Methylorubrum extorquens: one gene and its partner. The protein of the gene in region 1 interacts with the protein of each later gene in a pairwise test. Links are inferred from orthologs where the notes say so. Each region holds a gene or a part of one and is shown on either strand. Other genes may lie near its edges.

Evidence for each region. Proteins that work in one complex are often made in the same cells at the same time.
Region 2: the proteins of J2W78_RS14740 (region 1) and mobA interact in binary tests that used the Escherichia coli proteins (3 or more experiments, as listed by UniProt). The link is inferred for Methylorubrum extorquens from one-to-one orthologs.

What each region holds. Positions count from the first base shown.
Region 1 is NZ_JALJXF010000001.1:3,103,946-3,108,911, forward strand. The notes cover bases 1,042-4,019. They hold J2W78_RS14740 (molybdopterin molybdotransferase MoeA), read right to left. Parts: upstream 3,167-4,019; coding sequence 1,916-3,166; downstream 1,042-1,915. Other genes in these bases: J2W78_RS14735 (substrate-binding domain-containing protein), read left to right, coding at 1,042-1,891; mobB (molybdopterin-guanine dinucleotide biosynthesis protein B), read right to left, coding at 3,270-3,806; J2W78_RS14750 (molybdopterin biosynthesis protein), read right to left, coding at 3,803-4,019. Outside these bases: J2W78_RS14725 (ABC transporter ATP-binding protein), read right to left, coding at 1-35; J2W78_RS14730 (ABC transporter permease), read right to left, coding at 32-727; more of J2W78_RS14735, read left to right, coding at 854-1,041; more of J2W78_RS14750, read right to left, coding at 4,020-4,966. UniProt on the Escherichia coli protein: Catalyzes the insertion of molybdate into adenylated molybdopterin with the concomitant release of AMP.
Region 2 is NZ_JALJXF010000001.1:1,204,751-1,208,739, forward strand. The notes cover bases 1-2,995. They hold mobA (molybdenum cofactor guanylyltransferase MobA), read right to left. Parts: upstream 1,801-2,995; coding sequence 1,201-1,800; downstream 1-1,200. Other genes in these bases: gyrA (DNA gyrase subunit A), read right to left, coding at 1-890; J2W78_RS05940 (Mrp/NBP35 family ATP-binding protein), read right to left, coding at 1,830-2,966. Also shown: J2W78_RS05945 (hypothetical protein), read right to left, coding at 3,058-3,330; J2W78_RS05950 (pyridoxamine 5'-phosphate oxidase family protein), read left to right, coding at 3,486-3,989. UniProt on the Escherichia coli protein: Transfers a GMP moiety from GTP to Mo-molybdopterin (Mo-MPT) cofactor (Moco or molybdenum cofactor) to form Mo-molybdopterin guanine dinucleotide (Mo-MGD) cofactor.

The sequences.
Region 1 (4,966 bases):
ACGCCGTCGAGATGGATGGCGGGGGCCGCGCTCATCCGTAGGCCTTCGCGACTTGGTTGCGCAGGAGCGCGGCGCCAGCGTTTACGGCCAGCACGAGGCTCATCAGCACGAGGCCGAGCGCCAGGGCGAGGCTGAGGTCGCCCTTCTGCGTCTCCAAAGAGATTGCCGTCGTCATGGTGCGGGTATGCCCGTCGATGTTGCCGCCGACGACGAGCACCGCGCCGATCTCCGAGATCGCCCGGCCGAAAGCGGCCAGCGCCGCCGTGACCAGCGAGAAGCGCGCGTCATAGATCAGCACCCCCGCTCGCCGCGGTGCGGAGAGGCGCAGCGAGCGCAGCTGCTCGCCCAGATGCGCTTCGGCGTCGGCGATGACCTGCCGCGTCAGCGCCGCGACGAGAGGGGTCGCCAGCACCGCCTGCGCCGCCACCATCGCGGCGGGGGTGAAGAGCAGGCCGAACGCCCCGAAGGGCCCCGACCGGGAGAGGGCGAGATACAGGATCAGTCCGACGATCACCGGCGGCAGGCCCATGAACGTGTTGAGAAGCCCGACCACGGCGCCGCGCCCCGGAAACCGCGCCACCGCGATCAGGCTCCCGAGCGGAACGCCGAGCACGAGCCCGATGCCGACCGCGGTGAGGCTGACGCGCAGGGACAGCCACGCGATCGCCAGGACATCCCGGTCGAGCGTCCACAGGCGTGAGAACGTCTCCTGAAAGGTTTGGCTCAAGGGGCTCGGCTCGAAGGGATCCGCTCATCCGTAACCGGGGGTGCGCCTGAGGCGCGTCCGGGGCTGCGCGGGGCAAGTCGGGATGATACGCCAGCGCACGCAAGATCAATAGGAAAGGCCTTGCATATGGATGTCGAGGATGAGCCGGCCCTGTCGCGGGTCGTCTCCGGGTGGGATGGGCTCGGCGTCCGCCTTCACGTCGAGGGCCACTGCGAGGGCGCGTCCGACTTCGCGCTCCGCGGCGCGCACCTGCTCCTCGACGCGCTCGGCCGGACCGGTTCGCTCCAGGGGGCGGCCGAGGCGCTCTCGATCTCCTATCGCTCGGCCTGGGGGCAGCTCGACGCGCTGGAACAAGCACTCGGCCAGCCGGTCGTGGTGAAGACCAAGGGGCATGGCAGCAGCCTCACGCCGCTTGGGGTCGCACTGCTGACGTTGCTACAGGCGTCGCAGACCCGCCTCGCCCCTGCGCTTGCCGCAGAGGAGATGGCGCTGACGGAGGGCCTGCGGCGGCTTCTGGAGCCGGCCGATGCACGCATCCGCGTGGCTGCAAGCCACGACCCGCTGCTGCTGGAGGCGGTCGAGGCGCGGCGGGAGATCGACCTCATGGTCGCCGGCAGCCTCGACGCCCTGGCGCGGCTGCGCGAGGGGGCGGTGGATGCCGCGGGCTTCCACTATGGCTCGGACGGCCCGCCGCCCGCATCCTTCGGGGCCGTGTTCGACCGCCGCGATCTCGTCGTCGTCCCGCTGTTCCGCCGGGAACAGGGCCTGATGCTGGCCGCCGGCAACCCGCTCGAATTGGGAGGTGTCGCCGACATCGCCGCGCGGCGGGCGCGCTTCGTCAACCGCCAGCGGGGCGCCGGCACCCGGATCTGGTTCGAGCGGCTCTGTGCGGAGGCCGGCATCGACGTCGCGGGCATCGTCGGCCACCAGACCGAGGAGTTCACGCATCAGGCGGTGGCGGCCCTGATCGCCACCGGCGCGGCCGATGTCGGCATGGGCACCCGCGGCGTCGCCGAGCGCTTCGCTTTGGAGTTCCGGCCCGTGGGTTGGGAGACGTATTTCCTCGCGATCCACGCGAGGATCGACGCGGAGCGGCTCGCGGCCTTTCGCGAGGAATTGCGCAGCCGTGCCGGACGGACACCCGGCTACGCGCCGCCCCTCTGATGTCTCAGGTGGAGGCGCGACCCCTCACCACAGAAGTCCGTGCGGATAATAGGCCAGCGGATCGCCGGGGCTCACAACGGTCGCGTCGTCGGGCAACTCCACGAGGCCGTCGCTCTCGGTGAGCGAGGTCAGCACGCCCGCTCCGTCGCGCGGAAACTTTCGTGCCTCCAGGCCGCCCTCGCCGTCACGGACGAGAGTGACGCGGACGAATTCGCGGCGGCCCGCCTTCTTGCGGTAGCTGAAGCCCGCCCGCACCGGCCAGGACAAGGGCGGCTCGTAGCCTGCGCCGCCGAGCCGGGCGAGCAAAGGCCGCACGACGAAGAGCAGCGTGACGTAAACTGCCACCGGATTGCCCGGCAGTCCCACGAAGGGCGTACCGGCGACCAGCCCCACCGCCACCGGACGGCCCGGCTTGATCGCGAGCCGCCAGAGCATCAGCCGGCCCTGCGCCTCGACGGCTGTCTTCACGTGATCCTCCTCCCCGGTCGAGACGCCGCCGGAGGTCAGGATCAGGTCGTGGTCCCGCGCCGCCTCGGCGAGGTGGGCCGGCAGGGTCGCGGGGTCGTCGCGCAGGATGCCGAGGTCGTCCACCGCGACGCCGAGCCGGGTCAGCAGGGTCACGAGCAGCACGCGGTTCGAATCGTGGATCGCGCCGGGGCGAAGGGGGGCGCCGGGCTCGGTCAGCTCGTCGCCGGTCGAGAAGACGGCAACCCGCAGCCGGCGGCGCACGGCAATCTGCGCGTGGCCGGTCGCGGCGGCCAGCGCCAGATCCTGCGGGCGTAGGCGCTGCCCGGCGGGGATCGCGAGGCCGTCCGCCGCCAGATCCTCGCCCGCGGGCCGGGCATTGGCGCCGGGCTTCAGCCCCGGCGGCAGGACGACCCGCTCGCCCTCGCGGCGCACGTCCTCCTGCATGAAGACGGTCTCGGCGCCGGGCGGCATCGGCGCACCGGTGAAGATGCGGATCGCCGTCCCTGCGGGCAGCTCGCCGGCCGCCGCGCCGGCCGCGAGCCGGCCGCTGACCGGCAGGACGGTCTCGGCCCCTGCGGCGAGGTCGGCAAAGCGCACGGCGTAACCATCGACCGCCGCGTTGGCGAAGGGCGGCAGGTCGTGACCCGCAAAGACGTCCTCGGCGGCGATCCGCCCGTCGGCGAGGCCGAGCGGCACCGTCTCCGTGCCGGCGACCACGGGGAAGCGCTCGGCGATCAGCGCCACCGCCTCCTCGATCCGCATCGGCTTGCCCCCGAAGGCGAAGCAATCATCGGTGAGCTGTGCCATGGCTAAAGCTTCGTCCCGAAAGGTGGCCACCGGCTTTCGGAAAAGACGATGCCAAAACAATAACCTAGGGTATTGCCCTGGATCCGATATCCAGGACGATACTCTAGGGTCTTTCCAGCCGGGCGAGCACGGACTCGAGGGCCTCGGCGCGCGCGATCACGAGATCGGCGATGGCCTCGACGTCGTCGAGCCCGACCACCGGCACTGTCGCCTGCGGGAAGGGCACGTCGCTGGCGATGCCGACGACGCGCGGATCGTCTCCGTGCAGTGGCGCACGGCCGTTGGCCGCGCGGAACACCTCAAGCTTCGGATGCGCCTCGCATTTGAAGCCTTCGACCAGGGCGAGACCGCTCGGTGTCAGCCGCCGCAGCAATTCGGGCAAGGTCGCTTCCGCACCCTCCTCGACCTCGCGGATCTGCGCCCAGCGCCGGGCGGAGGATACGATCACTTCGCTCGCACCGGCCTGCCGGTGGACGAAGGAATCCTTGCCCGGATGATCGATGTCGAAGGCGTGGTGGGCATGCTTGAGGGTCGCGACCCGTACCCCGCGGGCGACGAGCACGGGGATGAGGCGGGCGAGAAGCGTGGTCTTGCCCGCCCCGCTCCAGCCGGCAAGGCCGATGATGCGCAGGTCGCTCACGATTCGCCTCCGCCGGGTTCGAACCCGAGTTCGTTGAGGGCCGCATCCGCCTCGGCGGTCCCGAGCAGCGCCAGGAAGGCTGCGAGCGCGGGCTTCTCGCAATCCGCCTCGCGGTAGGCGAAATCGTAGTGCTCCTGCGCCAGCGGCAGGAAGCCGAGGCCGTAGGCCGTGGCGACGCTCGCGATCGCGACCCCCCAATCGGCCCGACCCTGCGCCACCGCCGTCGCGACGGCGTTGTGCGAACGCGGTTGGTTCCAGAATCCGGCCGGCCGGGCCGCGCCGATCAGGCCGTCCACGAGGAGCCGGGTGCCGGAGCCGGCATTGCGGTTGACCATCACCGCCTCCGGATCGGCCAGCGCCGCGCTCACCGCGTCGGCGGCGCCTCGGCCCTTGAAGCGGGCGTCACCCGTGCGGAACACCACGCCCTGGAGCCTGCGCCAACCGAGGGCGAGTGTCATGCCGGGTTCGAGGAAGGGCGCGTTGTAGCGGCCGGTCTCCGGGTCGAACAGGTGCATGGCGGCCAGATCGCACTCGCCGCGGCGCAGGGCCGCCAGTCCCCCGGCCGAACCGACCCACACGGTGCGGGCGCGAAAACCACGCGCGGCGAGCAGACCGACCACCCGGTCGAGCCCGATGCAGTGACTTCCGATGACCGTGAGGTCCGGCGGCCGCACGCCGGCCCCGAGACGCACCACCGAGACCGTTTCACCCGCTTCGACGCCCGAGCGCGCGGCGGGCACGGCGAAGAAGCCGTCGGCCTGGGAGAAGGCGGTGACGGAGCCGGAGCCTTTCGGCAGCGGCAGGGCGACCAGGCCGTCACGCGCTTGCGCAAGCGAGGCCATCACGAATTCGGTGCGGCCGAGTTCGGAGGTCAACCGCTGCGGCAGGCGGGCCGATACCGCTTCCTCCTCCCGCGGCGGCAGGCCGGCGAGGGCGCGCACCAGCGGCACCACGAATTCGTGGAAGGTGAACATCGCCGAGGTCGGGAAGCCCGGCAGCACCACCACCGCCTTGCCTTCGGCGACGGCAAGGCAGAGCGGCTTGCCGGGTTTCAGCGCGACGCCGTGAACGAGGATGCCGGGCGGGCCGAGCCGAGACAGGATGCGGTGCGAGACATCGCCCGCGCCCTTCGAGGTGCCCCCGGAGAGTACGACGAGATC
Region 2 (3,989 bases), 1.9 Mb from region 1 along the record:
TCGACGCGCTTCTCCTTGACGAGTTCGGCGATCTTCTCGACCAGCGTCGCCTTGTTCACCTGATACGGGATCTCGGTGAAGATCAGCGCCTCGCGCTCCTTGCGCAGTTCCTCGACATGCGACTTCGCCCGCATGATGATCGAGCCGCGGCCCGTCGCGTAGGCCTGCCGCGTGCCCGCGCGGCCGAGGATCAGGCCACCGGTCGGGAAGTCGGGACCGGGCACGATCTCGTTGAGCGCCTCGATGGTCAGGCTCGGATCGTCGATGAGGGCGATGCAGGCGTCGATCAGCTCGCCGAGATTGTGCGGCGGGATGTTGGTGGCCATGCCCACCGCGATGCCGCCCGCGCCGTTGACCAAGAGGTTCGGGAAGCGGGCCGGCAGGACGGTCGGCTCCTCGTGCTCCCCGTCGTAGTTCGCCTGGAAATCGACGGTGTTCTTGTCGATGTCCGAGAGGAGCGCGCTGGCGGGCTTGGCCAGACGCGATTCGGTGTAGCGCATGGCCGCGGCCGGATCGCCGTCGACCGAGCCGAAATTGCCCTGCCCGTCGATGAGCATCAGGCGCATCGAGAAGTCCTGGGCCATGCGGACCAAGGCATCGTAGATCGATTGGTCGCCGTGCGGATGGTACTTACCGATCACGTCGCCGACGATGCGGGCCGACTTGACGTAGCGGCGCTCGGGCAGGTGCCCGCTCTCGTGCGCCGCGAACAGGATGCGCCGGTGCACCGGCTTGAGGCCGTCGCGCGCATCGGGCAGCGCGCGGCTCACGATCACGCTCATCGCGTAATCGAGGTAGGACCGGCGCATCTCGTCGGTGATGGAGACGGGCTTGATGTCGGTCGCGGGCGGGGGCGTGCCGGCGCCGGGTTGGTCGTTGTCGTCTGCCAACGTCGCTCTCTCGATCTACTGTTCGTTCCGACCGGAATCGAAAAACACCGCGGACCCGGTCCCGCGGCCGATCCCACCCGCGCCTTCATCCCGAGATGCCCGCGGAATGCGGGCCTCGAAGGATCCTCCAGTTCGCGTGCGATCCCTGGAGGATCCTTCGAGGCCTTTGCTCGCGCTTCGGCACCTCGGGATGAGGGTAGGGGCAGGATAGCCGTGGCCGACCAAAGGCCGTGGTCTCAGTTACTTAAATATGAATTCCAGGGGGCTTGCACAACATCCGGGCGCCTCCCAACGGTGCGTTGCCGGCTGGTCAGGAAACCCGCGCCAGCAGCGCCTCCGCCGCGGCCAGATCCTCCGGCGCGTTGAGGTTGAGGAAGGGGTCGATCGGCTCGACCGGCCAGGAGGCCACCGCCGCCCCGTGCCGCTCGATGAAGCCGCCGACGCGCCGCTCGCCCAAAGCGAGCCAGCCACGCAGATCCTCGCGTAAGTGGATCGGCCAGAGCGCGCTGGTAAAATGGCGCCGCTCGCCCGAGGCCGCGAGCGCGATCGGCTTGCCCTCCCCCACGGCTGTCGCAACGAGCCGCGCGACGAAGTCCTCGGGCAGGAAGGGCGCGTCTCCCGGCACGCTGACGATGTGGGACAGACCCGCTGCTTCGGCGGCTTCCAGCCCGGCGAGGATGCCGGCGAGCGGCCCCGGATGGTCCGGCAGGGTGTCGGGCAGGACGGCTCCCGCGAACACCGCCCGGAAACGGGCCGGATCGCCGTTGGCGCTGAGTGCGAGCCCGCCCGCGCATTGCGGGCCGAGCCGTTCGGCGACGCGCTCCAAGAGGGTGCGTCCAGCGAGCTGGCGCAGGGGCTTGTCGCCCCCGCCCATCCGCCGCGACAGGCCGCCCGCCAGGATCAGGCCCAATGTGCCCGGACCGGAGACCGGAGAAGGCCTCACTCGATGACGATCTTCGGCGCCGCGCGGCCGACGGGTGCGCCGCTGAGGTTGGCCCAGAGTTTCTGGGCGATCTCGCGGTAGATCTTGGCCTGCGGCCCGTCCGGGTCGGTGGCGACCACGGGACGTCCGGCATCCGAGGTCTCACGGATCGCCATGGTGAGCGGGATCTCGCCGAGGAAGGGCACCTCCAGCCGCTCGGCCTCGTGGCGGGCGCCGCCATGGCCGAAGATTGCGGAAGCCGCCCCGCAATTCGGGCAGATGAAGGTCGCCATGTTCTCGATCACGCCGAGGATCGGCACCGAGACCTTGCGGAACATGGTCACGCCGCGGCGCGCGTCGATCAGCGCCAGATCCTGCGGCGTCGAGACGATGACGGCGCCCGACAGGGGCGTCGCCTGCGCCATGGTGAGTTGCGCGTCGCCGGTGCCGGGGGGCATATCCACGATGAGCACGTCGAGTTCGCCCCAGGCCACGTCGCGCAGCATCTGGGTGATGGCCGACTGCACCATCGGCCCGCGCCAGATCATCGCCGATTCCGGCTCGATCAGCAGGCCGATCGACATGGCTTTCAGCCCGTAGGCCTGGAGCGGCTCCAGGGTCTTGCCGTCGATCACCCGCGGCTTGCCGGAGAGGCCGAGAAGCTTCGGCACCGAGGGGCCGTAGATGTCGGCATCGAGCAGGCCGACCTTGAGGCCCTGCGCACTCAAGCCGAGGGCGAGGTTGCAGGCGGTGGTCGACTTGCCGACGCCGCCCTTGCCCGAGGCCACCGCCACGATGTGGCGCACGCCCGGCAGCGCATTGCCCTGGCGCGGCGGGGCGCCGGGACCTCCGACAGCGCCTGTCGCTTGACGCGGGGCCGCGCCGGGGGCTGGCGGGTTGGGGGCCCGCTCCGAGGTCAGGCTCGCGAGCACGCTCGACACGCCGGGCAGCGTCAGGACGCGGCCCTCCGCCTCGCGCCGCACCGGCTCGAAGCGCTCGGCCTCGCTCGGATCGATCAGAATCGAGAACATCACCCGATTGCCCGGGTCGATCACCACCTGCGAGAGGCGGCCGGAATCGGGCAGGGTGGTGCCGCCGCGGTCGACCGTGACGGTCGAGAGTGCCTTCAGCACGTCGTCGCGCGTGATCGCCAAAACTCGAACTCCATCGGGCGCCGGGGCGGGCCATCCCGCTCCCGACCATCTAACCACCCTCGTGGCAAACGCCAGCCTTCGGGCTATATTCTCAGCGCCGCCGCCCCGGCGGAATGGCGATCAGGTTGCACTCTTCCATGGGTCCACGCACGACCGAGCCGTCGCCGCGCCGGTAGACGCCGCGGCGCAGGTGCCGGCAGCCGACGGGGCCGCGCAGCCGATTCACCCGCTCGACATGGACGCTGCGCGCGCGCCGGTTCGAGAAGTCGTGGCCGCCGATCCGCACACCGGGGCCGAAGCGCACCTCCGCCGAGGCCGGCACCGCAGCGGCGACCAGCAGCAGGGCCAGCAGCGCAACCCTCATCTCCTTCACCCGTCACTCTCCGGCAAAGCTTCGACCCACCCCTGAACCAAGATCGAACTCGCTCGTTGTCGAGGCAATCGCCGGGCAGCGGACCATCGATCGGGGACTCAGCCGGCCCGGCTCACGCCATTGACGACAGACGGAGTACGGATCTCATGCACCAGGGCAACCATCGCGACCACGAGGGCGCGAAGAAGCTCTTCGAGCTGGTCAAGGACGTCAAGGTCGCGATGCTGACCACCGCCGACCAGGATGGGACGCTCAACAGCCGCCCGATGTGGAACAACGAGATCGACGAGAACGGCGACATCTGGTTCTTCACCAAGCTGCACAGCCCGAAGACCGCCGAGATCGGCCGCGACAACCAAGTTAACCTCTCCTATTCCGACCCGTCGAGCCAGACCTACGTCTCGATCGCCGGCAAGGCCGAGGTGATCCGCGACCAGAAGCTCATCGACGAGAAGTGGCAGGAGAGCCTCAAGACGTGGTTCCCCAACGGCAAGAACGACCCGGAGGTCGGCCTGATCCGTATCCATCCCGAGCAGGGCGAGTACTGGGACAGCCCGTCCTCCACGATGGTTCACCTCTACGGCTACGTGAAGGCCTCGCTCACCGGCGAGAGCCCGAAGACCGAGACCAAGAAGGTCGACCTCGCCTGA